DNA from 4 places in the Modicisalibacter sp. genome. Region 2 is predicted to be linked to each of the others. Evidence: predicted binding sites of a transcription regulator. Region 2 holds the regulator's gene; each other region holds the start of a gene.
The links. Region 2 encodes sigma-54, which starts transcription at its own class of promoters, with help from an activator protein. Its sites were predicted from a motif close to TGGCACNNNNNTTGCTNT; they were not measured.
Positions count from the first base shown of each region.

Region 1: the regulator sigma-54 is predicted to act here: its motif matches at 2,366-2,383, upstream of ACTCB7_RS09055 (ammonium transporter).
Region 3: the regulator sigma-54 is predicted to act here: its motif matches at 1,193-1,210, upstream of glnL (nitrogen regulation protein NR(II)).
Region 4: the regulator sigma-54 is predicted to act here: its motif matches at 2,097-2,114, upstream of urtA (urea ABC transporter substrate-binding protein).

Region 1 covers NZ_JBSREH010000026.1:750-6,260, forward strand. Annotated here, with positions in the region: gene ACTCB7_RS09050 (DUF3141 domain-containing protein) at 1-2,136, opposite strand, end outside; gene ACTCB7_RS09055 (ammonium transporter) at 2,453-3,646, shown strand; gene ACTCB7_RS09060 (DUF533 domain-containing protein) at 3,663-4,025, opposite strand; gene ACTCB7_RS09065 (tellurite resistance TerB family protein) at 4,104-4,739, opposite strand; gene oadA (sodium-extruding oxaloacetate decarboxylase subunit alpha) at 4,849-5,511, opposite strand, start outside.
Region 2 covers NZ_JBSREH010000041.1:86,427-91,937, reverse strand. Annotated here, with positions in the region: gene ACTCB7_RS12535 (KdsC family phosphatase) at 1-352, shown strand, start outside; gene lptC (LPS export ABC transporter periplasmic protein LptC) at 357-941, shown strand; gene lptA (lipopolysaccharide transport periplasmic protein LptA) at 941-1,456, shown strand; gene lptB (LPS export ABC transporter ATP-binding protein) at 1,479-2,204, shown strand; gene ACTCB7_RS12515 (RNA polymerase factor sigma-54) at 2,329-3,738, shown strand; gene hpf (ribosome hibernation-promoting factor, HPF/YfiA family) at 3,865-4,173, shown strand; gene ptsN (PTS IIA-like nitrogen regulatory protein PtsN) at 4,185-4,673, shown strand; gene rapZ (RNase adapter RapZ) at 4,714-5,511, shown strand, end outside.
Region 3 covers NZ_JBSREH010000013.1:47,647-53,157, forward strand. Annotated here, with positions in the region: gene glnG (nitrogen regulation protein NR(I)) at 1-28, opposite strand, end outside; gene glnL (nitrogen regulation protein NR(II)) at 114-1,157, opposite strand; gene ACTCB7_RS04905 (DUF4124 domain-containing protein) at 1,350-1,946, opposite strand; gene glnA (glutamate--ammonia ligase) at 2,077-3,486, opposite strand; gene ACTCB7_RS04915 (glycosyltransferase family A protein) at 4,046-4,606, shown strand; gene ACTCB7_RS04920 (polysaccharide deacetylase family protein) at 4,688-5,511, shown strand, end outside.
Region 4 covers NZ_JBSREH010000025.1:11,300-16,810, forward strand. Annotated here, with positions in the region: gene ACTCB7_RS08285 (acyl-CoA dehydrogenase C-terminal domain-containing protein) at 67-1,890, shown strand; gene urtA (urea ABC transporter substrate-binding protein) at 2,190-3,482, shown strand; gene urtB (urea ABC transporter permease subunit UrtB) at 3,613-5,226, shown strand; gene urtC (urea ABC transporter permease subunit UrtC) at 5,230-5,511, shown strand, end outside.

The DNA of each region.
Region 1 (5,511 bases), on a different contig from region 2:
ACTGCTGGCCGACAGCGGCGCGCTGGCCGCCACGACATGTTCGACGTGGGCCAGCTGCTGGTCGATGGTCTCGACGACATCCCCCTCCAGTAGTGACGGCAAGGCCTCGAGCGCGGCCACCGCGTCGAGCTTGAGCACGAAGAACTGCTCGCGGACCACCGACTTGAAATGCGCCAGGTCGGTGCCCGGTTCGACCTCGGCGCGCGTCGCCTTCAGGCGCTGGAAGTTGCGCTCGTCGGTTGATGGCGCGCCACCCAGCACGAAGATGATGGCGCGGACCACGGCATCATGGCTGCTCCCCTGATCCACCTTGGCGCGCAATTCCGCTCGCCGCTGGGCGATGAAGCGCCGATGCTCCGGCTCGCGACCGGGACGACGATTGGGCACCTCGCCCCGGTCGCCCCCCAGCCCGGCCAGAATCTGCAGCCAGGGTTGCCCATAGACTTCCAGGAATGTCCATTCGATGGCGCGATCGCGCATGTCCCGGTAGGCATCGAGCCCACGCACGATGTTGTCGGACATGACCTGCTCGGCGACTCGCCAGGGGTTGTCGTCACCCACCGGGGCACGATTGGCACGCACGGTATCGGCCAGGACCGGCAGAGGCACCGTCGCCGGGTTGCGATCCGACAGCAGCTTGTAGCCCAGGCGGATCGGATGCATGCGGCGCATCCAGCGTGCGCCTTCCGGGGTCATCCAGGTGCGTATCCACGGCCGCAGATAGCGCTGATAGAGCCCCAGGTTGATCTCGGAGAGGCGCGCCACGGTGGCAAAGCGCCGCTCGTCCTCGTGCAGCGGCTGGACCACGGCCTCGACATCGTCGAGCTCCCGCGGCGTGAACTCGAGCAGGTAGTCGCCGTCGACGCCTCCGGTAGCCGATGTCGGGCGCTCGGTGACCTGGGTCTCGTACAGGCCCGGCGGCAGGATGTCGATGTAGTCCATGTTGGCGGTGAACTCGGCATGCTCCTTGCGCGAGACACTGCCCGAAACGAAGATGCCCAGATGGCCGGTGGTGTCGTGAATGCAGTAGACGATGGTCTGCTCGTTGGCCCGGATATCGTCGGCACTGTCGTAGAGGTCGGAAATCCAGCCCAGCGCCTGGGGCGGTGGCGTGATGTCATCACCGCGAGAACAGAACACCACGATCGGCGAGCGGATGTTGCGCAGGTCGATGCGCCGGCCGTCGCGGGTGAGCAGCTGCGCGGTACTCAGGCGGTTGCCGACGAACAGGTTGTCGACGATGTACTGAATCTCCTCGCCGGCCAGCACCACGTGCCCGCCCCACCAGCGCTCGAACTCCAGATAGCGCTCGGCCTCGCTGTCGATGTTGGCAAACAGGCGATACTGCTTGCTCCACAGGGTGTTGGCCGGGTTGAGCTTCTCGAAGTTCTGCACCAGCCAGGCGCCGTCGAAGTTGCCGGCCCCCAGGTCGCTGGCCAGGGCCGTGACCCAGCTGCCACCGCTCATGCCGCCGGTGTAGCGCATAGGTGCCTTGCCGCGTTCGCCCGCCCAGTAGGACAGCGGCGCACCGGCGATGAGGATCGGTCCGAAGCAGGCAGGCTCCAGGGCGGCCGCCATCATGATCTGCCAGCCGGCCTGGCAGTTGCCGACCACCATGGGGCGTTCCGTGGTCTGCGGATGCCGCTCGATGACGGCACGCAGGAACTGGATTTCCGCCTCGACCACGTCCTCGACGGTCTGGCCGGGCACGGGAAACGGCAGAAAGCCGATGAAGTAGCAGGGGTGCCCGGCTCGCAGGGCCACGCCGATCTCGCTGTCCGGCTTGAAGCCGCCGATCCCTGGCCCGTGTCCGGCACGCGGGTCGATCACCACGAAGGGACGCTGGTCCTCGTCGATCTCGACCCCCTCCGGGGGCAGGATGCGCAGCAGTTCGTAGTTGACCGGCCGCGCCAGCGTCCGGCCGTCGATCAGCAGCTCCGCCTCGAAACCCAGCACCGAGGGGCGCGTCTGCTCCATGTGCTCGAGATACTGATTGCCCCGCTGGCGCATGACATCCAGGTAGAGCACGCTGCGCTCGAGGGTGTCTCGCCAGTAGTCGACGGCGGCCTGGCCCAGCCCCAGGGGGTCCCACAGGGCGGTCAGTGACGTGGCAAGCGAGGCATTGACGGGAAACATGGGTCGACTCCGGAAGTGAGTGCTGCACTGCAAGATAAGCATACGCTTCCCCCGCCGTCGATACAGCCCACCGGCTCTGCAAATTCATGCGCATTTCAGGCGCAGCCGGCGCCGCGCAAGGCACTCTTATGGTGCACTCCCGCAGTCCCAGAGCACCAAACCAGTGCATGGAAAGCATCGTTCTGGTGAGGCCTGACAACAACCCGCTGTTTTTAAATGGAAACAGGATTGGCATGTATCGTGCTTACCAAATGCACGGCGCCCGCGATCAGCCCCGCGACGTGCACCAGGAACCCACATAACGACACGACACGCCATGACCGACACGCCTTCCAGCTCCGACGTCCTGTTCCTGCTCCTCGGTTCCTGCATGGTACTGGCCATGCACGCCGGCTTCGCCTTTCTCGAAGTCGGTACGGTACGCGCCAAGAATCAGGTCAACGCCCTGGTCAAGATCATTACCGACTTCGCCGCCTCGACCGTGGCCTACTTCACGATCGGCCATTTCATCGCCTATGGCTCGGGCTTCTTCGTCAGCGCCCAGACCCTGTCGGCCGACCACGGCTACGGCCTGGTCAAGTTCTTCTTCCTACTGACCTTCGCTGCGGCCATACCGGCGATCATCTCCGGCGGTATCGCCGAGCGGGCCCGCTTCTACCCCCAGTTCACCGCCACGCTGCTGCTGGTCGGGCTGGCCTATCCGTTCTACGAGGGCATCGTCTGGAACGGCAACGCCGGTATCCAGAACTGGCTGACCCAGACCTTCGGCCGCCCCTTCCACGACTTCGCCGGCTCCATGGTGGTGCACGGCTTCGGCGGCTGGATCGCGCTGATGGCGGTACTGGCACTGGGGGCAAGGCGTGGCCGCTACCCTCGCCATGGCGCGGTGGCCGCCCACCCGCCGTCGAGCATCCCCTTCCTGGCCCTGGGCGCCTGGACCCTGACGGTGGGCTGGTTCGGCTTCAACGTCATGTCCGCGCAGACCCTCGACGGCATCAGCGGCCTGGTCGCCGTCAATTCGCTGATGGCGATGGTCGGCGGCATCCTGGCGGCCATGGCGCTGGGCCGCAACGACCCGGGCTTCATCCACAACGGGCCGCTGGCCGGGCTGGTGGCGGTCTGCGCCGGCTCGGACCTGATGCACCCGATCGGCGCCCTGGTGACGGGAGTGGTGGCCGGGGCCCTGTTCGTGTCCCTGTTCACACTCACCCAGAATCGCTGGCGCATCGACGACGTGCTGGGCGTATGGCCGCTGCACGGCATCTGCGGCGCCTGGGGCGGCATCGCCGCGGGCCTGTTCGGCCAGACCTGGCTGGGCGGGCTGGGTGGGGTCAGCCTGGCCTCGCAGCTCATCGGCACGCTGGGCGGCATCCTGCTGGCGGTCGTCGCCGGCGGCATCGTCTACGGCGGACTGAAGCGGCTGGTGGGTATCCGTCTCAGCGAAGAGCAGGAATTCGAGGGCGCCGACCTGGCATTGCACCGGATCAGCGCCACGCCGAATCGTGACTGAACAACCGCCCTTCCGCTCAGGCGGACGGCGGACCCTCGCCGCGCGGCGGGGCTGCCGGCGGCTCGCCCGAGGGCGACTCGAAGACCTCGGGCGGCTCGTCGGCGCCGGCCGACGTGTCACGCTCCGCTGAGCCGCCCGGCGTCGACGCGCCGGGCGCCGTGGCGGTGCCGCGCTGCCGTTCGCGCCATGCCAGGGCGCCCAGTCCGGCCACGGCACCGTACTTGACGGCCTTGCCCAGGGCGCTGCGGCCATGGCGGCTGCTCAACAGCAGCCCCAGCACACCCCCGGTCAGCACGCTGCGCGCATCCAGCCTGCACGCCTGACCACAGCAACGATCGAGCCAGCGGCTCAGCTCATCCTTCGCCTGCCTGTCATCCATGATGATTCTCTCCTTCGCGTCGATGAAGATACGTTTTTCACCCCGCACGGCGTGCGGGGCCATCATGCCCGGACGGCCTCAGCCGCCGTTCACGGTCCTGGCCTCGAGCGCCTCGATCACGTCGCCTCCCAACCCCAGCGAGGCAGCAAGCTGATCGAGCCAGGCCCGCTCCATCGGGTTCTGCACGTCGATGATGGCAACGCTGGCCAGGTACATTTCACGCGCCGCCTGGGGAGAATCAGCGTCCATCGCCAGCTGTTCGGCATCCAGCGGCGCCTGGAGTTGCTCGTCCACCCAGGCCAGCAACGGTGGGTCGGCACCCAGCGCATTGATCTGCTCGACCAGCTGAGTGCGCTCGGCGGCATCGATATGGCCGTCGGCGCGGGCGGCGGCGATCATCGCCTTGAGCAGCGCCATGCTGCGGGCCTCGCGGGCCTCGCCCTGCAACTGCTCCAGTGGCTCGCCGTCGTCGGGCACGGTCGGCTCGGGGGATTCCCGCTCGGCCTGGTGCGACTGCCAGGCGCGCCAGGCCAGCATCCCCAGTCCGGCCAGGGCCCCATACTTGACCGCCTTGCGGCCGGCACGGCGCCCGCGATGGGACCCCAGCAGAATTCCCAGGGCGCTGCCGGGCACCAGCCGGCGTGGATCCGGGCCCCGCCTGCCTCGACTGCCGGCCTGCTGCATCAACTCCTCGAGCACTCCTCTGGCGTTCATGACACGCTCCCGATCCGCCTGAAGATGCTGTCAGCATAGGTGATAGCCGCCAGAGACGAAAAAGCCCGGCATTGATGCCGGGCAACCAAGGGGTGACGAGCATGCCACGTCACTCGATCTCGATCAGTACCTCGCCGGGCGTGACACGATCGCCGCGCGACACGTGCACGGCCTTGACGCTGCCGGCGACCCGGGCATGCACCTCGGTTTCCATCTTCATCGCCTCGGTGATCAGCACGGCCTGCCCTTCCTCGACGCGGTCGCCCGCCGCGACCAGCACGTCGACGATGTTGCCGGGCATCGAGGTGGTCACGTGACCGGGCGCGGAGGCCTTGGCACGCCCCGACTCGCCGCCGCCGACATAATCGTCCTTGGCCTCGAAGACCACTTCCTCGGGCATGCCGTCCAGGGTCAGGTAGACCTGGCGCTTGCCGCCGGTGCGCCCCACCCCGGTGATCTGCACTTCGTAGGACTCGCCGTGCACGTCGATGACGAACTCGGTGGGCACGCCCTCGGTCACCGGTCGCTTGGCCGGCTCGGCGCTGGGCAGCGGTTCGGGCGCCAGGGTGCCGTCGCGGCGACCCTGCAGGTAGTCGCGTCCCAGGTCGGGGAACATGGCGAAGGTCAGCACATCCTCTTCGCTTTCGGCCAGCTCGCCGATCTCGCCGGTCAGGCGCGTCATCTCGGGCGACAGGCTGTCGGCCGGACGCCCCTCCTCGACCGGCTCGTTGCCGATGGCCTGCCGACGAACGGTCTCGTTGACCTCGGCCGG
Region 2 (5,511 bases):
CGGACGCACATCGCCCATGGTCAGCCGTCGCGCCGCCGCCCTGGGCATCGAGCACGTCTTCCAGGGCAACGACGCCAAGCTCGACCTGCTGCGCCAGCTGCTCGACACGCTGGGACTGACCTGGCAGCAGGCGGCCTACTGCGGCGACGACCTGCCCGACCTGGCGCCCATTCAGCGCGCCGGTCTCGGCATCAGCGTGCCCAACGCGCCGGACTACATTCGCCGCCACGCCGACTGGGTCACCGCTCGCTCCGGCGGGAACGGCGCGGTGCGCGAGATCTGCGACGGCCTGCTCGAGCTTCAGGGGCACTGGGCCTCGGTGCTCGATACCTATCTCCACGGGCAGGGCTGACGCCATGACCCTGTCGCGCCGGCGCCTTTCCACCCTGCTGCTGGGCCTGCTACTGCTCGGCCTGGGCGGCGTGCTGACGCTCATCGACCAACGCGACGTGGGCCTGCCCGGCCCGGTTCCGACGGGCGAGACCGGGGAACCGGACTACTATCTGGAAAACGCCCGCCTCACTCGCTTCGACGCCACGGGCCGAGCCTATCAGTACCTGACCACGCCGCGCATCGAGCACACCCCCGGGGACGACGTCACCCGCCTGGAGACCCCGCGGGCCCGCCTGGACGACAAGCAGGGTCGCACCTGGCTTGCCACCGCCGACAAGGGTAGGCTGGAGGCTGGCGGCAACCCGCTGGTACTCATCGGCCATGCCAGGCTCCGGGCGCCGGAAGAAGGCTGGCAGGCAACCAGTGATGTGCTCCATTACGATGCCGATACCTACCACGCCTGGAGCGACAGTCGCGCCACGCTGCGCCAGTATCGCCAACGGGTCAGCGGCGATCGGCTCGACGCCTGGATCGACACCGGCCGCATGCGCCTGAACGGCGACGTTCAAGGCTTTCATCCGCCGATCAGCCCACAGGGAGGAACCTGATGCGCCCCTATCTTGCCGGCCTCGGCCTGACCGCACTGGCCTTGTTCGCCCCCGGCGTCTCGGCCCTGGAGAGCGATGCCCGCCAGCCCATCAACGTGGCGGCGGACCGCCTTGACCTCGATGACCGTGCCGGTACCGCCGTCTACACCGGCGACGTCAACCTGACCCAGGGCAGCATGGTGCTCGAGGCCGAACGCGTCGAGATCGCGCGCAACGACCAGGGCGAGGTGACCCGGGTCACCGCCACCGGCGACACGCAGCGCGCCTATCTGGAACAGCGCCCGGCCCCCGACGACCAACTGGTGAAGGGCTGGGGCGACACCGTCATCTATCATGCCGCCGAACGCCGGGTCGAACTGATCGGCAACGCCGAGCTTCACCAGGCCCGCGACACCTTCAACGGCGCCTATGTCGAGTACTATCTCGACAGCCGCAAGGTCCAGGCCCGCTCCAAGGCGCAGGGCAGCGACGGCCAGCGGGTCCGCATGACCCTGACCCCCAAGTCGTCGCCGTGAACCCGCCGTCCTGAGGATGACCATGAAGACCCTTGTCGCCCGCCATCTCGCCAAGAGCTACAAGAACCGCCGCGTGGTCCAGGACATCAGCCTGACCATCGGCCAGGGCAGCATCGTCGGCCTGCTCGGCCCCAACGGGGCGGGCAAGACCACCTCGTTCTACATGATCGTCGGTCTGGTGCGCGCCGACGCCGGCGAGGTGACCATCGACGATCTGGACCTGAGCCGCGCCCCCATGCACCAGCGCGCCCGCGCCGGGATCGGCTACCTGCCCCAGGAGGCCTCGATCTTCCGCAAGCTCTCGGTGGCCGACAACATCATGGCCATCCTCGAGACTCGCCGGGATCTCGACAAGGCGGGGCGCAGGAAACTCCTCGAGCAACTGCTCGAGGAGTTCCATATCGATCACATTCGCGACAACACGGGCATGAGCCTGTCCGGCGGCGAGCGCCGCCGCGTGGAAATCGCTCGCTCGCTGGCCACCGAACCGGCCTTCATCCTGCTCGATGAACCCTTTGCCGGCGTCGACCCCATCTCGGTGGGCGAGATAAAGAGCATCATCCGCCAGCTGCGCGACCGCGGCATCGGCATCCTCATCACCGACCACAACGTCCGCGAGACGCTGGACATCTGCGACAAGGCCTACATCGTCGGCGACGGCCAGATCATCGCCGAAGGTAGCGCCGAGGCGATCCTGGCCAGCGAGAAGGTACGCGAAGTCTACCTGGGCCACGAATTCCGGCTCTGACCCTCCTTCCGACGAAACCCTCGACCGTTACGGCGCTTCGTGGCACGGTTATTGCTTAACTACTTGCAAGCCGTGAGGGGGCGGGATACGGTATCCCCGAATCCGTCAGCGAAGTAGGCACGTCATGGCTATGAAACCCACGTTGCAGCTCCGGGTCGGCACGCAGCTGACCATGACGCCCCAGCTGCAGCAGGCCATCCAGTTGCTGCAGCTGTCGACGCTGGACCTCCGCCAGGAAATTCAGCAGGCGCTCGAGTCCAACCCCATGCTCGAGATGGAGGAGGAGTTCGGCGAGACCGCCGTCAGCGATGCGGCCGAGGACGACTGGAACCAGGACATCCCGGATGAGCTGGCCGTCGACAGCGACTGGTCCGACACCTATCAGGACATGGCTTCCGGCAGTCGCAGCGACGAGGGGCCGGATCTCGAACGCAATGCCGCCGGGGAAAGCCTTCAGGACCACCTCACCTGGCAGCTCGCCATGGCCGACCTGAACGAGCGCGAACGCATCATCGCCGAAACCCTGATCGACGCCGTCGACGCCGACGGCTACCTGGCCGCCCCCCTAGACAGTCTCGTCGACGGGCTGCGCGCCCAGGGCCTCGAGGGGCTGCGCGCCCCAGAGGTGGAAGCGGTACTGATGCGCCTTCAGCAGTTCGAGCCCACCGGCGCCCTGGCCCGCGACCTGCGCGAATGCCTGCTTTTACAGCTCGGCGTCCTGCCCGACGACACGCCCCTGCTCCCTCAGGCCCGGCGACTGGTGCGGCAGTTCCTCGAGGCCCTGGCCGGCGACGACCGCAAGCTGCTCAAGCGCCGGCTGCGGCTCGATGACGACCAGCTCGACAGCGTGATCGCGCTGATCCGTACCCTCGATCCGCGTCCCGGCCAGGCCTTCGACGCCACCGGCAACGACTACGTGATTCCCGATCTGGTGGCACGCCACTCGCACGAAGGCTGGCGCATCGAGCTCAACCCCGAAGCCCTGCCCCGCCTGCGCATCCAGCCCGACTATGCCGCCCTGATTCGCCGCGCCGACAAGAGCGACGACAACACTTTCATGAAGCAGCACCTGCAGGAGGCGCGCTGGCTGATCAAGAGCCTCTCCAGCCGCAACGACACCCTGCTCAAGGTCGGGCGCGAGATCATGACCCGGCAACTGGACTTCCTCGACCACGGCGAGGAATCCATGAAGCCCCTGATCCTGGCCGACATCGCACAGGCGGTGGAAATGCACGAATCCACCATCTCGCGGGTGACCACCCAGAAGTTCATCCACACGCCACGCGGCGTCTTCGAGCTCAAGTACTTCTTCTCGAGCCATGTCGGCGGCGAGGGCGATGCGCATTCCAGCACCGCGATCCGCGCCCGGCTCAAGAAGCTGATCGGCGAGGAACCGCCCCGCAAGCCGCTCTCCGACAGCAAGCTGGTCGACCTGCTCGCCGCGGACGGCATCAAGGTGGCTCGCCGCACCGTCGCCAAGTATCGCGAGGCCATGGGGATCCCTTCCTCCAGCGAGCGCAAGCGACTAGCCTGAAGGGGCGCAGAAGCGTCCTGATCGACAGGGTCCGAACCATCTTCACGTCGGCCCTCTCACAGGGGTTTGCTAAGCTGCAAAAAGGGTTACAATCGAGCCACCACTCGCCGGAACAGGAGCGTGTCCATGCAAGCGAATATCACCGGCCATCATGTCGAACTGACAGATGCATTGCGTGACTACGTCAACGAGAAACTGACGCGTCTCGAGCGTCATTACGACAACATCACGACCGTTCAGGTAACCCTCTCGGTCGAGAAGGAACGCCACCAGGCTGCCTGCACCCTTCACGCCGCCGGTGCCGACTTGCATGCCGAAGCCGAGAATGGCGACATGTACGCCGCCATCGACGCTCTGGCCGACAAGCTCGATCGCCAGCTCGTCAAGCACAAGGAAAAGGCCCAGGCCCGCGCGCAAGGCGCCGGGGCCCGCTGACTCCGCCCATCATGACACTGGAAGCCATCCTGCCCCCCGAGCGCACGCTCTTCGCGGTGCCCGGGGGGAGCAAGAAGCGCGTGCTGGAATTCTTCAGCACCTTCATCGCGCAGAACACGCCGAGCCTGGACAGCCAGGAAGTCTTCAGCCGCCTGATCGGCCGCGAGCGGCTGGGCAGCACCGGGATCGGCAACGGCGTGGCGATCCCCCATGCGCGCAACCCTCACTGCAAGGCGCCGATCGCCGGCTTCCTCAAGCTGCAGGAACCCATCGACTTCGATGCCGTCGACGGCGAGCCGGTCGACCTGATCTTCGTGCTGCTGGTGCCCGAGGAAGCGGACGACACTCACCTCGCCCTGCTGGGCCAGGTGGCCGGCATCATGAACGACGCCGACATCCGCAGCCGTCTGCGTCACAGCGAAAGTCAGCGCGAGCTCTACGAGACCCTGCTCGACGCCATTCGCCGCCAGGAAGGCACATCCGGCGAGACGCTCGGCTAGTCGCGCTTCTCGTTCCACCGCCACCAGGAGAGCCGCCGCGATGCAGCTCGTGATCATCAGCGGTCGTTCCGGGTCCGGCAAGTCGATCGCCCTCCAGGCCCTCGAGGACCTGGGCTTCTATGCCATCGACAACCTGCCGGCCATGCTCCTCGACCCCCTGATCGATGAACTCCGACAGGACGACACCCGCCGCTCCAATATTGCCGTGAGCATCGATGCCCGCAACGTGCCCACCGCCCTCGAACGCTTTCCCGGGCTGCTGGAAACGCTGCGCGCCCGCGGCCTCGACTGCCAGGTGGTCTACCTGACCTCCGAGGACAAGATCCTGCTCGAGCGCTACTCGGCCACGCGGCGGCGCCACCCGCTGACCCGGGACAGCGAGATGACCCTCGCGGAAGCCGTCGAATCCGAGGAACAGGCACTGTCGGGCATCCGCGACCTCGCCGACCTCGTCATCGACACCTCGCAGCTGTCGGTGCACGAGCTGCGCGGGCGCATCGCCGAGCAGGTCGCCCATCACCGCAGCGGCCAGCTGACCCTGACCTTCGAGTCCTTCGGCTTCAAGCGCGGCGTGCCGCTCGACGCCGATATCGTCTTCGATGCCCGCTGCCTGCCCAACCCCTACTGGGACCCGCGGCTGCGCCAGTTCAACGGCCGCGACCCGGAAATCGTCGACTTCCTCGAAGGCTACCCGGAAGTCACCGCCATGCATGACGACATCCGCGCCTGGCTGGAGCGCTGGCTGCCGGCCTACCAAGCCAGCAACCGCAGCTACCTGACCGTGGCCGTCGGCTGCACCGGCGGCCAGCACCGCTCGGTCTATCTCACCGAGCGCCTC
Region 3 (5,511 bases), on a different contig from region 2:
CGATGACGATACGAGCGGCGTCGGTCATAAAGCCCTCCAGCGGGTAACAGTGGGGGCGCCTCCGGCGCAGGTCACGAGAGGCGCACCGGCGGCGCGATGGGACGCCGGCCGGTTCATGCGGAACACGCCAGCGGGATCAGCAGGCGGAATTCCGTGCAACCGGGCTGCGAGTCGCACTCGACCAGTCCCTGGTGCTGGTGCAGGATCGACTGGGCGATCGACAACCCCAGCCCGCTGCCCTCGGCACGTCCCGAGACCATCGGATAGAACAGCGTCTCCTGGAGCGCGGGGGGAATCCCGGGGCCGTTGTCGATCACCGCCACCTCACAGACCAGCCGATGGCGCTCGGCGCCCAGGGTGAACTGGCGCCGGGCCCGGGTACGCAGCGTCAGGCGTGGCGCGTCGACGGCGCTCTCCTCCAGGGCCTGCACGGCGTTGCGGGCGACGTTGAGCACCGCCTGGATCAGCTGCGCCTCGTCGCCGTGCAGGTCCGGCAGGCTGGGGTCGTAGTCGCGTGCATAATCGACCCGCGGGTGCTCGGCCTCGAGCAGCGCCCGTACCCGCTCGAGTACCTTGTGGATGTTGAGCGGCTCGTGCCCGGCGGGGCGATTGGGGCCGAGCATGCGGTCGACCAGGTCACGCAGACGGTCGGCTTCCTCGACGATCACCCGGGTAAACTCGGCCAGCTGCGGGTCCGGCAGGTCGCGCTCGAGCAGCTGGGCGGCACCGCGGATGCCGCCCAGCGGATTCTTGATCTCGTGGGCCAGCCCCCGCGAGAGCACCTTGATGGTCTCCTGACGGGTGATCAGCGCCTCCTCCCGGGAGATACGTATCAGCCGGTCGCGGGGCTCGATCTCGAGCAGCAACTCCCGGTCCGACAGCGGCGTGGCCGTGAAGTCCACCGTGACCGGTTCCGTCCCGGCGGGCAGCAGTACGGCCTCACGCTGGGTAAAGGGATGCCGGGCCTCCAGCGCCTTGGTCAGCACCGCCGCGATGGCGCCGCCGTCGCCTTCCAGACAGTCCAGGCGTGTGCCCCTGACCCGGCTCTCGCTGACCGCCAGCAGCGCCTCGGCGGCCGGGTTCAGCCAGCGTACGCGCAGGGCGTCGTCCAGATAGACGACGGCGGTGGTCAGGTTCTCCAGCAGGCGTTGATACATGGGCGCTCTCCCGTGCGGGATGTGTCACGACAAGGACTGCAAGAAGCGCGCCATGCCGGGAAACCCGGCATTCAGCGGGATGAACGCCGATGGCGCGCCCCTTGACGCACCATTATGGTGCATTTGCTCGTGCAGGGCTGTGCCAAGGTGGCGAAATCGGTGTGTCGAGTGTGGTGAACAGCAAGCCGCCGCTCAGGGCGACCGGGCGGGATTGTTGGGGTTGGCAGGCAGATGGACGCTGGCGCGCTGCACGTAGAGGGTCACCGGCGCACTGCGATGGCGCACCCGGCCCTGGGCGTCGAGCAGCTCCGCCTGCAGGGTGTGCTCGCCACGCACCAGATCCGTGAGCATGAACACGCGCGCGTGCAGCGCCGACTGGCTGACCCGGCCATCGACGAGCAGGCGGACCTTGTGGTCCGGCCGCAGGGCGGGCTCGATGGCCAGCGCCACCTGCACGTTGCCGGCGGCGCCGGTAGGCAGCGTCTCGCCATCCTCGGGCTGTTCGATGCGGAAGGTGGTGTAGGGCATGAACGGCGTGTCGGCACTCGCCGGTTGCCGGGCCGTTTCGCGCTCGACATCACGCGCCGCGGGTTCGCGCACGGGGGCGGATGGCAGCACGCTCAGCGGCTCCAGCTCGACACGCTCGCCCTGTTCCACCGGTCGGTCGGTGAAGACCGCATTGCCCTGGGCATCGGTGGTGCGATAGACGCTGGCCGCCGAAACGACGCTCGGTGCCGCACCCGCTACTAGGCAGACGGCCAGCAGCATGGCCGGCAGGCAGCGGTTCATGGGAGCCCTCCTTGATGGCGTGACGACACGGCCGCGTGTCTCGTCCGAGTGTAACGCAAACAAAGAGCCCGCCGATTGGCGGGCTCCATGTCGCGACACGCCCGGCGCACCGCGCCGGCCGGAGGCGGGATCAGCAGCTGTAGTAGAGGTCGAACTCCACCGGATGCGTCGCCATGCGCAGGCGCTGGACGTCTTCTTCCTTGAGCTCGATGTAGGCATCGATCATGTCGTCGGTGAACACGCCGCCTTCGGTGAGGAAGGCCCGGTCGTTGTCCAGGGCTTCCAGGGCCTGATCGAGGCTGTTGGCCACGGTCGGCACCTGCTTGCCCTCTTCCGGCGGCAGGTCGTAGAGGTTCTTGTCCATCGCGTCGCCGGGATGGATCTTGTTCTTGATGCCGTCGATGCCCGCCATCAGCATCGCCGCGAACGCCAGGTAGGGGTTGGCGGTCGGGTCGGGGAAGCGAGCCTCGACGCGCTTGCCCTTGGGGCTGGCGGTGTAGGGGATGCGGATCGACGCGGAACGGTTGCGCGCGCTGTAGGCGAGCATGACCGGCGCCTCGAAGCCCGGCACCAGACGCTTGTAGGAGTTGGTGGAGGCGTTGGTGAAGGCGTTCAGGGCCCGCGCGTGCTTGATGATGCCGCCGATGTAGTACAGCGCCATCTCGGACAGGCCGGCGTACTCGTCACCGGCGAACTGGTTGGTGCCGTCCTTCCAGAAGGACTGGTGGACGTGCATGCCGGAGCCGTTGTCGCCGACGATCGGCTTGGGCATGAAGGTCGCGGTCTTGCCGTAGGCGTGGGCCACGTTGTGGACCACGTACTTCAGCTGCTGGACCTCGTCGGCCTTCTTGACCAGGGTGTTGAACTTCACGCCGATCTCGTTCTGGCCGGCGTTGGACACCTCGTGGTGATGGACTTCCACCGCCTGGCCGATCGCCTCCAGGGTGTTGCACATCGCGCTGCGGATGTCGTGGAAGCTGTCCACCGGCGGTACCGGGAAGTAGCCGCCCTTGACCCGCGGGCGGTGACCCAGGTTGCCGCCTTCCACGCTGGTGGAATCGGTGGCCCAGGCGCCTTCCTCGGAGGTGATCTTGTACATCGCACCCTGGAGGTCGGTCTTCCAGTGCACCTCGTCGAAGATGAAGAATTCCGGCTCCGGGCCGAAGAAGGCAGTATCGCCCAGGCCGGTGGACTGCAGGTAGGCCTCGGCGCGCTTGGCGATGGAGCGCGGGTCGCGCTCGTAGCCCTGCATGGTGGCCGGCTCGATGATGTCGCAGCGCAGCACCAGGGTGGCGTCCTCGGTGAACGGGTCGAGGAAGCCGGAGCCGTCCTCCGGGCGCAGGATCATGTCGGACTCGTTGATGCCCTTCCAGCCTTCGATGGAGGAGCCATCGAACATCTGGCCGTTCTCGAAGAACTCTTCATCGACGGCGCCGGCCGGAATCGTGACGTGCTGCTCCTTGCCCTTGGTGTCGGTGAAGCGCAGGTCCACCCACTTGACGTCGTGTTCTTCGATCAGGGCGAGTGTCTTCTCAGACATGATGTCCTCCACAAATGAGCCGATAGCTCGAATCGATGGCTTGCGTGTCCAGCGTCGTTGTAGCACGCCGCTTCAGGATTGCCCATGACGTGCCGTTCTGGCAAACGAAATGCAGACACCGTGCCAAAATGGCGCACCATTTATCGCTATCGTCGCAAGCCAATGAAATTCCGCCATAAAAGGCGACGCTGACAGTCTCGCCGAATAATGAAAGCGGTGATCCCAGTGTGGTCGGCATTTTTCACCGTCGACCTAATGCACCACAAAAGGTCATCAATTTTCATTGATGCACCATATCAGTGCATGCGCCTAAGATGGCGAAAACCCGGACGATCAATGGAGCATCTCAACCATCGACGGAGGGAAAAACCACCCGCGAATCGCCACAAAATCAGCAGGCTGCAAGTTGATACCCTTTGAAACCACCGGCTACGCTTTATTACAAACAACGCGCGGGACGGCAGGGCACGCTGACAAACCACTACCGAGCGCCAAGGGCGCGGTGCTTCGGGCGGCCGGCGACACGGCAACCGGTCGGCACCGTCACTGGACCGCCATTATGCATTCCTACAGTGTCATCCTTGACGCCCGCCGCGGTCATGCACGCCTGGGGCGCTGCCTGGCCGGCCTCGCGCGGGACTTCGGCCAGACGCCCACCCGTCACGAGATCTGGCTGCTCGTCGACAAGTCTCGCAGTCGCATCGAGCGGCTGGCCGAGGCACACGGCGCCCGGCTGCTGTTGCTGCCCGACCGGCCCCGAGGCCAGCGCCTCAATATCGTGGCCAATCGCAGCCAGGCCGACGTGCTGGCGTTTCTCGATCCGGCGACCGACCCACCCCCGGGCTGGCTGGCCCTGGTCGACCAGGCCCTGGCGTCGCAGTGGGACGTCGTCGCGCTGATCAGCGACGGCTGGCTCACCACTCACTGGCTGGCACGCCTGCCGGGCGGTGGCGGGCGGATTCGGCTGCTGGCGATGCGCCACAGCTGGTTCGAACGGGTCGGCGGCTTCGACCCGGATCTGGAAGGCACGGCCGAACGCGACCTGCTGGCCCGCCTGCGCGCCTGCCATGCCAGCGTGCTGCAGCGGCGCATGGGAGACGGCCAGCGCTCGGCAGGATGAGCGGTGCCGATGCCGGGGCTTGGGATAGACTGAGGGAACACGGAGGTGTCGCGCGCCGGACGCGCGGGGAGGGAAAACGCCATGAACGGCCTGGATATGGCTCAGGACCTGGCCTGCCGTCTGCGCGGCCACTGGCGGCGCAGCCAGGCGGAGCCCCTGTGGGGACGCAGCGCGATCCTCGTGCTGCCCCGCGTGCTGCCCAGCGATGCCGAGGCCCGGCTGCCGCATCGCGCCGCGTGGTGTCTGGGGCGCGAGAGCCTGGAGCGGCTGCTGCTCAACCTCAGCGACATCGCCCGGCTGGTCTGCCTGGGCACGGCGCTGCAGCCCCATCATGACCCGCAGGCCCGCATCACCCTGACCTTCGACGCCGGCTGGCGCAGCACCCTGGACGTGGCCATGCCGCTGCTCGCGCACTACGCCATCCCCGCCAGCGTGTTCCTGAGTACCGGATGGCTGCGTCATCCGCGCGGCAGCTGGCGCCTCACCATCGGCGAAGGCCTGTGGGAAGGGCGCGACGCCCGGCGCATCCACGACACGCTGGCCGATGCGGGCCTGCCCCGGCCACCCCTGCCACCGGCGAGCCCCGACACCGCCTACAGCCGCGCCCTGGCCCGCTACCTGACCCAGCTCGAAGGGCTGGACGCACGCCGCCTCGCCGCCGTGGCCGACTACCTGCACAACGAGCTGGGCCACGCGCCCCACAACCTCGACCCCTTCAGCATCCGCCGGCTGGAACACGAAGGGCTGGTGCGTTTCGGCGGGCGCGGCGTGGGTCTGAGCGACCTGGAACCGCTCGACGATGACGCCGTACGCCGCCAGGTGAAGGGCGCCCGCCGGGAACTCGCCCGGCTGTGTCGCGAGCCGCTGCCGATCTTCGCCTACCCCGACCGGCAGCCTTCCCCGCG
Region 4 (5,511 bases), on a different contig from region 2:
AGATGACGGCGCCGGCCGATCTGCGCTACATTCAAGCGACCGTTTGAATCTGCTGGAGTCCCGTTCATGGCCTACTATCAGGCACCCCTGCGTGACATGCGCTTCGTGCTCAACGAGGTTTTCCAGGCCGGTGACGAGTGGGCCGCCATGCCCGCCACCCGCGAGCTGACGCCCGATCTGGCCGATGCCATCCTCGAGGAAGCGGCCCGTCTGACCCGCGCCGAGCTGTTTCCGCTCAACCAGCCCGCCGATGCCCAGGGCTGTCGTTTCGAGGCCGGGCGGGTCACCACGCCCGACGGCTTCAAGGAAGCCCGGCGCACGCTGGCCGAGGGCGGCTGGTTCGGCCTGGGCGGCAATCCCGAGCATGGCGGCCAGGGCATGCCCAAGCTGTTGACCGTGGCCTTCGAGGAGATGCTCTACGCCACCAATACCGGTTTCGCCCTGTACCCGGCGCTCAACACCGGTGCCACCCTGCTGCTGGATCATCACGCCCCCGAGCCGGTCAAGCGCGTCTACCTGCCGCGCATGTACGCCGGCGAGTGGCTGGGCACCATGTGCCTGACCGAGCCCCACTGCGGCACCGATCTCGGCCTGATCCGCACGCGCGCCGAGCCCCTGGCGGGGGAGGACGCCGTCGGGCAGGCGTGCTACGCGATCACCGGCAGCAAGATCTGGATCACCGGCGGCGAGCACGACATGGTCGACAATATCGTGCATCTGGTGCTCGCCAGGCTGCCCGATGCCCCGCCCGGCACCCGGGGCATCTCGCTGTTTCTGGTGCCCAGGCGCCAGGTGGGCGCGGACGGTGTACTCGGCGAAGCCAACGGCGTCAGCTGTGGCGGTCTCGAGCACAAGATGGGCATCAAGGGCAGCGCGACCTGCGTGATGCACTTCGACGCCGCCGAGGGCGTGCTGATCGGCGAGCCGCATCAGGGCCTGGCGGCGATGTTCACGATGATGAACTACGAGCGGCTGTCGATCGGGCTGCAGGGGCTGGGGCTAGGCGAGGTCGCCGGCCAGAGCGCCATGGACTTCGCCCGTCAGCGGCGCCAGGGGCGGGCGCCGCAGGGCGCGGCGGAGCCCGACCAGCCGGCCGATCCGATCCTGGTGCACCCCGACGTGCGCCGCATGGCGTTGGACATCCGCGCCTGGAACGAGGGCGGGCGCGCCTTCGCGGGCTTCGTCGCCGGCCAGCTCGACCGGGCGCGCCTGCATCCCGACGCCGCCGTGCGCGAAGACGCCGAGGCCCTGGTGGCTCTGCTCACGCCGGTGGCCAAGGCCTTTCTCACCGATCGGGGCTTCGACGTCACCGTCGAGGCCCAGCAACTCTATGGCGGCAATGGCTACTGTGTGGAGTGGGGCGCCGAGCAGTACGTGCGTGATGCGCGTATCGCGATGATCTATGAAGGCACCAACGGCATTCAGGCGATGGATCTGGTCGGACGCAAGCTGTTCCGCAATCAGGGCGCTCTGGTCGCGCGACTCGTCGAGCGCGTCCGCAGCGAGCTCGATGCGCAGCGCGACCCGGAACTGGCCGATGAACGCCGGCGCGTCACCGAGGCCGTGGCTGGACTGGAGCGCGCCACGGCGGGGCTGCTGGAACGGGCCCGCGAGGATGCTTCCGAGCTGGGTGCAGCGGCGACCGGCTATCTCTCGCTGCTGGGACATGTCGTTTATGCCTGGCTGTGGTGGCGCATGATGACCACGGCCCGCCAGGGCCTGCAGCAGCAGGGGCCCTCGGGTGATTCCTTCTATCGTGCCAAGCTGGCGGTGGGGCGCTACTTCCTGACGCGCCTGTTGCCCCGGGTAACATCGCTGGAGCACGAGATCGGAGCGGGCGCCGAGACGCTGATGGCGCTGCCCGAGGACGCCTTTTACCCGGAGGAATGACGCGCTTGAGACGCCGCCCGCTGCAACCGGCGGGCATTTTTCCCTCTCTTTTATATAGCCTGCCTTGTTGTGGTGCGTGATCCCGTCAAGGCTGCTTCATTGTGGCGCCTGCCGGGTGTCGGTCCGAGAGCGGTATACCGGGATAGGGCTTTTCTTCGCTATTCAAGCTACTGTTTGTAAAGGGTGATCAGTATTTTTTGAAATAGTGGCACATTCCTTGCAATTGCGATGTCAAGGCGTCCGCCATAGTGCGCTCGCCGCTGGACACGACCAACAATCATAAGCGCAAGGAGATTCAAGTGAACGCAACCAAGCCCCATCGCTGGATCGCGGCCGGCCTGCTCGGCCTGGGAATTTCGGTTCCTGCCCTGGCTCAGGAAGACACCATCAAGGTCGGTATCCTTCACTCGCTCTCCGGCACCATGGCGATCAGCGAGTCGACGCTGAAGGATGAGCTCCTGATGCTGATCCAGCAGCAGAATGAGAAGGGCGGCCTGCTCGGCAAGAAACTCGAGCCGGTGGTGGTCGATCCGGCCTCCGATTGGCCGCTGTTCGCCGAAAAGGCCCGTCAGCTGCTCGCCAAGGACAAGGTTGACGTAATCTTCGGCAACTGGACCTCCGCCTCGCGCAAGGCGGTTCTGCCGGTCGTCGAGGAGCTCAACGGCCTGCTGTTCTACCCGGTGCAGTACGAGGGCGAGGAGTCCTCCGAGAACATCTTCTATACCGGCGCCGCCCCCAACCAGCAGGCGATCCCGGCCGTCGACTACCTGATGAACAACGTCGGCGTGAAGCGCTGGGTACTCGAGGGCACCGACTACGTCTACCCGCGTACCACCAACAAGATTCTCGAGACCTATCTCAAGGAACACGGTGTCGCCGATGACGACATCATGGTCGACTACACGCCATTCGGGTACTCCAACTGGCAGAACATCGTTTCCAACATCAAGCAGTTCGGCAGCCAGGGCAAGAAGACCGCGGTAGTCTCGACGATCAATGGCGATGCCAATGTGCCGTTCTATCGTGAGCTGGCCAACCAGGGCATCGACGCCGCCGACATTCCGGTCATGGCCTTCTCGGTGGGTGAGCAGGAGCTTTCGGGGATCGACACTGCGCCGCTGGTCGGTCATCTGGCGGCCTGGAACTACTTCATGAGCGTCGATACCGACGCCAACTACGACTTCATCGACAACTGGATCGCCTACAACGACGACGATGACACCGTGGTCACCAACGATCCGATGGAAGCCCACTACATCGGCTTCAACATGTGGCTGCAGGCGGTCAAGAAGGCCGGCTCCACCGACGTCGACGCGGTCAAGGACGCGATCATCGGCGTCACCGTGCCCAACCTCTCGGGTGGCTACGCGACGATGATGCCCAACCACCACATCACCAAGCCGGTGATGATCGGCGAGATCCAGGACAACGGCCAGTTCTCGGTGGTCTGGCAGACGCCCTCCACCGTGGCCGGCGACGCCTGGTCCGATTACCTGCCCGGCTCGCGTGACTTGATCAGCGACTGGCGCAAGCCGCTGGAGTGCGGCAACTACAACGTGGTCGAGAAGACCTGCGGCGGCAGTGCCGAGTAAACGGCCAGTCAGCCCATGCGAGTCGCCGGCCGTGCGCGTCACGGCCGGCTCCGATAACCTCCGGAACCGGCACGGCGCTGCCGTCGCCGGCTCCGCGACACGCCACGCGAAGGATTCCCGCATGACCCTCTTGCGGACCATCACCGCGCTTGTGCTGCTCGGCTGCCTCGCCGTCCTGGGCCTGGGCAATGCCCAGGCCCAGGACGCGGCATCCCCGCAGCAGGCGCCGCCCGAACTGCGTGCCCTGGCTGCCGATTCCTATACCGCCAAGTCCCGGGCCATCCAGGACCTCGTCGCCAGTCACGCCCCGCGCACGCGCATCTGGCTGCAGGCACTGCTCGACGGCAAGCTGCAGCGGCTCGAGGACGACGGACGCTTCGTGATCGTCACGAACAACCGCGGCCGCGACTGGACCGTCATCGACGCCGTCGACGACGCCCCGCTGGGCGAGGTCTCGCGGCGCCACATCGACCGCATCACCATCAACAACGCACTGCGCAATCAACTGCGCAGCGCGATGGCGATCCTCGACCTCGACGCCGATGACCCGGCCGAACGGCTGGCCAGTGCCGACCGCCTGATCGGCGAGGTCGACGACAGCCTGGCCGAGCCACTGAGCGAGCGTCTCGACGCCGAATCCGACCCGGATGTGCGCGCCAAGCTGGCCCAGGCGCTGGCGCTCTACCGCCTGCAGTCGGGCGACGCCGGCCAGATCGATGCCGCCATCGACACGCTCTCCGGCAGCCTCAACCCCACCGTGCGCGCCGCGCTCGGTCAGGTGGCCCGGGGCGACGGCGAGGCCGCCGCGGCGGCGCAGCAGGCGCTGGCCGGCATCGAGCAGACGCTCAAGCTCAACCATGCCGCCGAGACGCTCTATTTCGGCCTCAGCCTGGGCTCGGTACTGGTGCTGGCGGCGATCGGCCTGGCGATCACCTTCGGCGTGATGGGCGTGATCAACATGGCTCACGGCGAACTGATCATGCTCGGCGCCTACACCACCTGGATGCTGCAGCAGCTGCTGCCCGGCCAGCCCGGGCTGGCGCTGATCCTGTCGATCCCCGCCGGTTTCCTAGTGTCGGCGCTGGTCGGCGTGATCATCGAGCGCAGCGTGATCCGCTTCCTCAAGGGCCGGCCGCTGGAAACGCTGCTCGCCACCTTCGGCGTCAGCCTGATCCTGCAGCAGCTGGTGCGCACGGTGATCTCGCCGCTCAACCGCACCGTGGTCACCCCCGAGTGGATGAGCGGCTCGCTGGTGGTCAACGAGGCGCTGTCGCTGACCCTCAACCGGCTCTACGTGCTGGGCTTCGCGCTGGTGGTGTTCGCCGCGCTGGTGCTGGTGATGCGTCGCACCCGGCTCGGCCTGGAGGTCCGCGCGGTGACCCAGAACCGCAGCATGGCCCGTGCCATGGGCATCCACGCCACGCGCGTCGACATCCTCACCTTCGCGCTGGGCTCCGGGGTCGCCGGGCTCGCCGGGGTGGCGCTGTCGCAGCTGACCAACGTCGGCCCCAACCTGGGCCAGAACTACATCATCGACTCCTTCATGGTGGTGGTGTTCGGCGGCGTGGGGAACCTGTGGGGCGCGCTGGTCGCCGGCATGTCGCTGGGCGTGATCAACCAGGTGATCGAGCCCTGGGCCGGCGCGGTGCTGGCCAAGGTGATCGTGCTGGTGTTCATCATCCTGTTCATCCAGAAGCGCCCGCGCGGGTTGTTCCCGCAGAAGGGCCGCGCGGCGGAGGGCTGAGCCATGAACTGGTTTCTCAAGCCGGCCACGGAGCGCTCGACGCAATGCTTCGTCGGCGTGCTGATCGCGGCCCTGGCGGTGGTCTGCGTGCTCAATCTGGCGCTGCCGGTGGCCAACCCCCTGCATGTCTCGACCTACACGGTGGCGCTGCTCGGCAAGTATCTGTGCTATGCGCTGCTCGCCGTGGCGGTCGACCTGGTGTGGGGCTATCTGGGCATCCTGAGTCTCGGTCACGGCGCCTTCTTCGCCCTCGGCGGCTATGCCATGGGCATGTACCTGATGCGT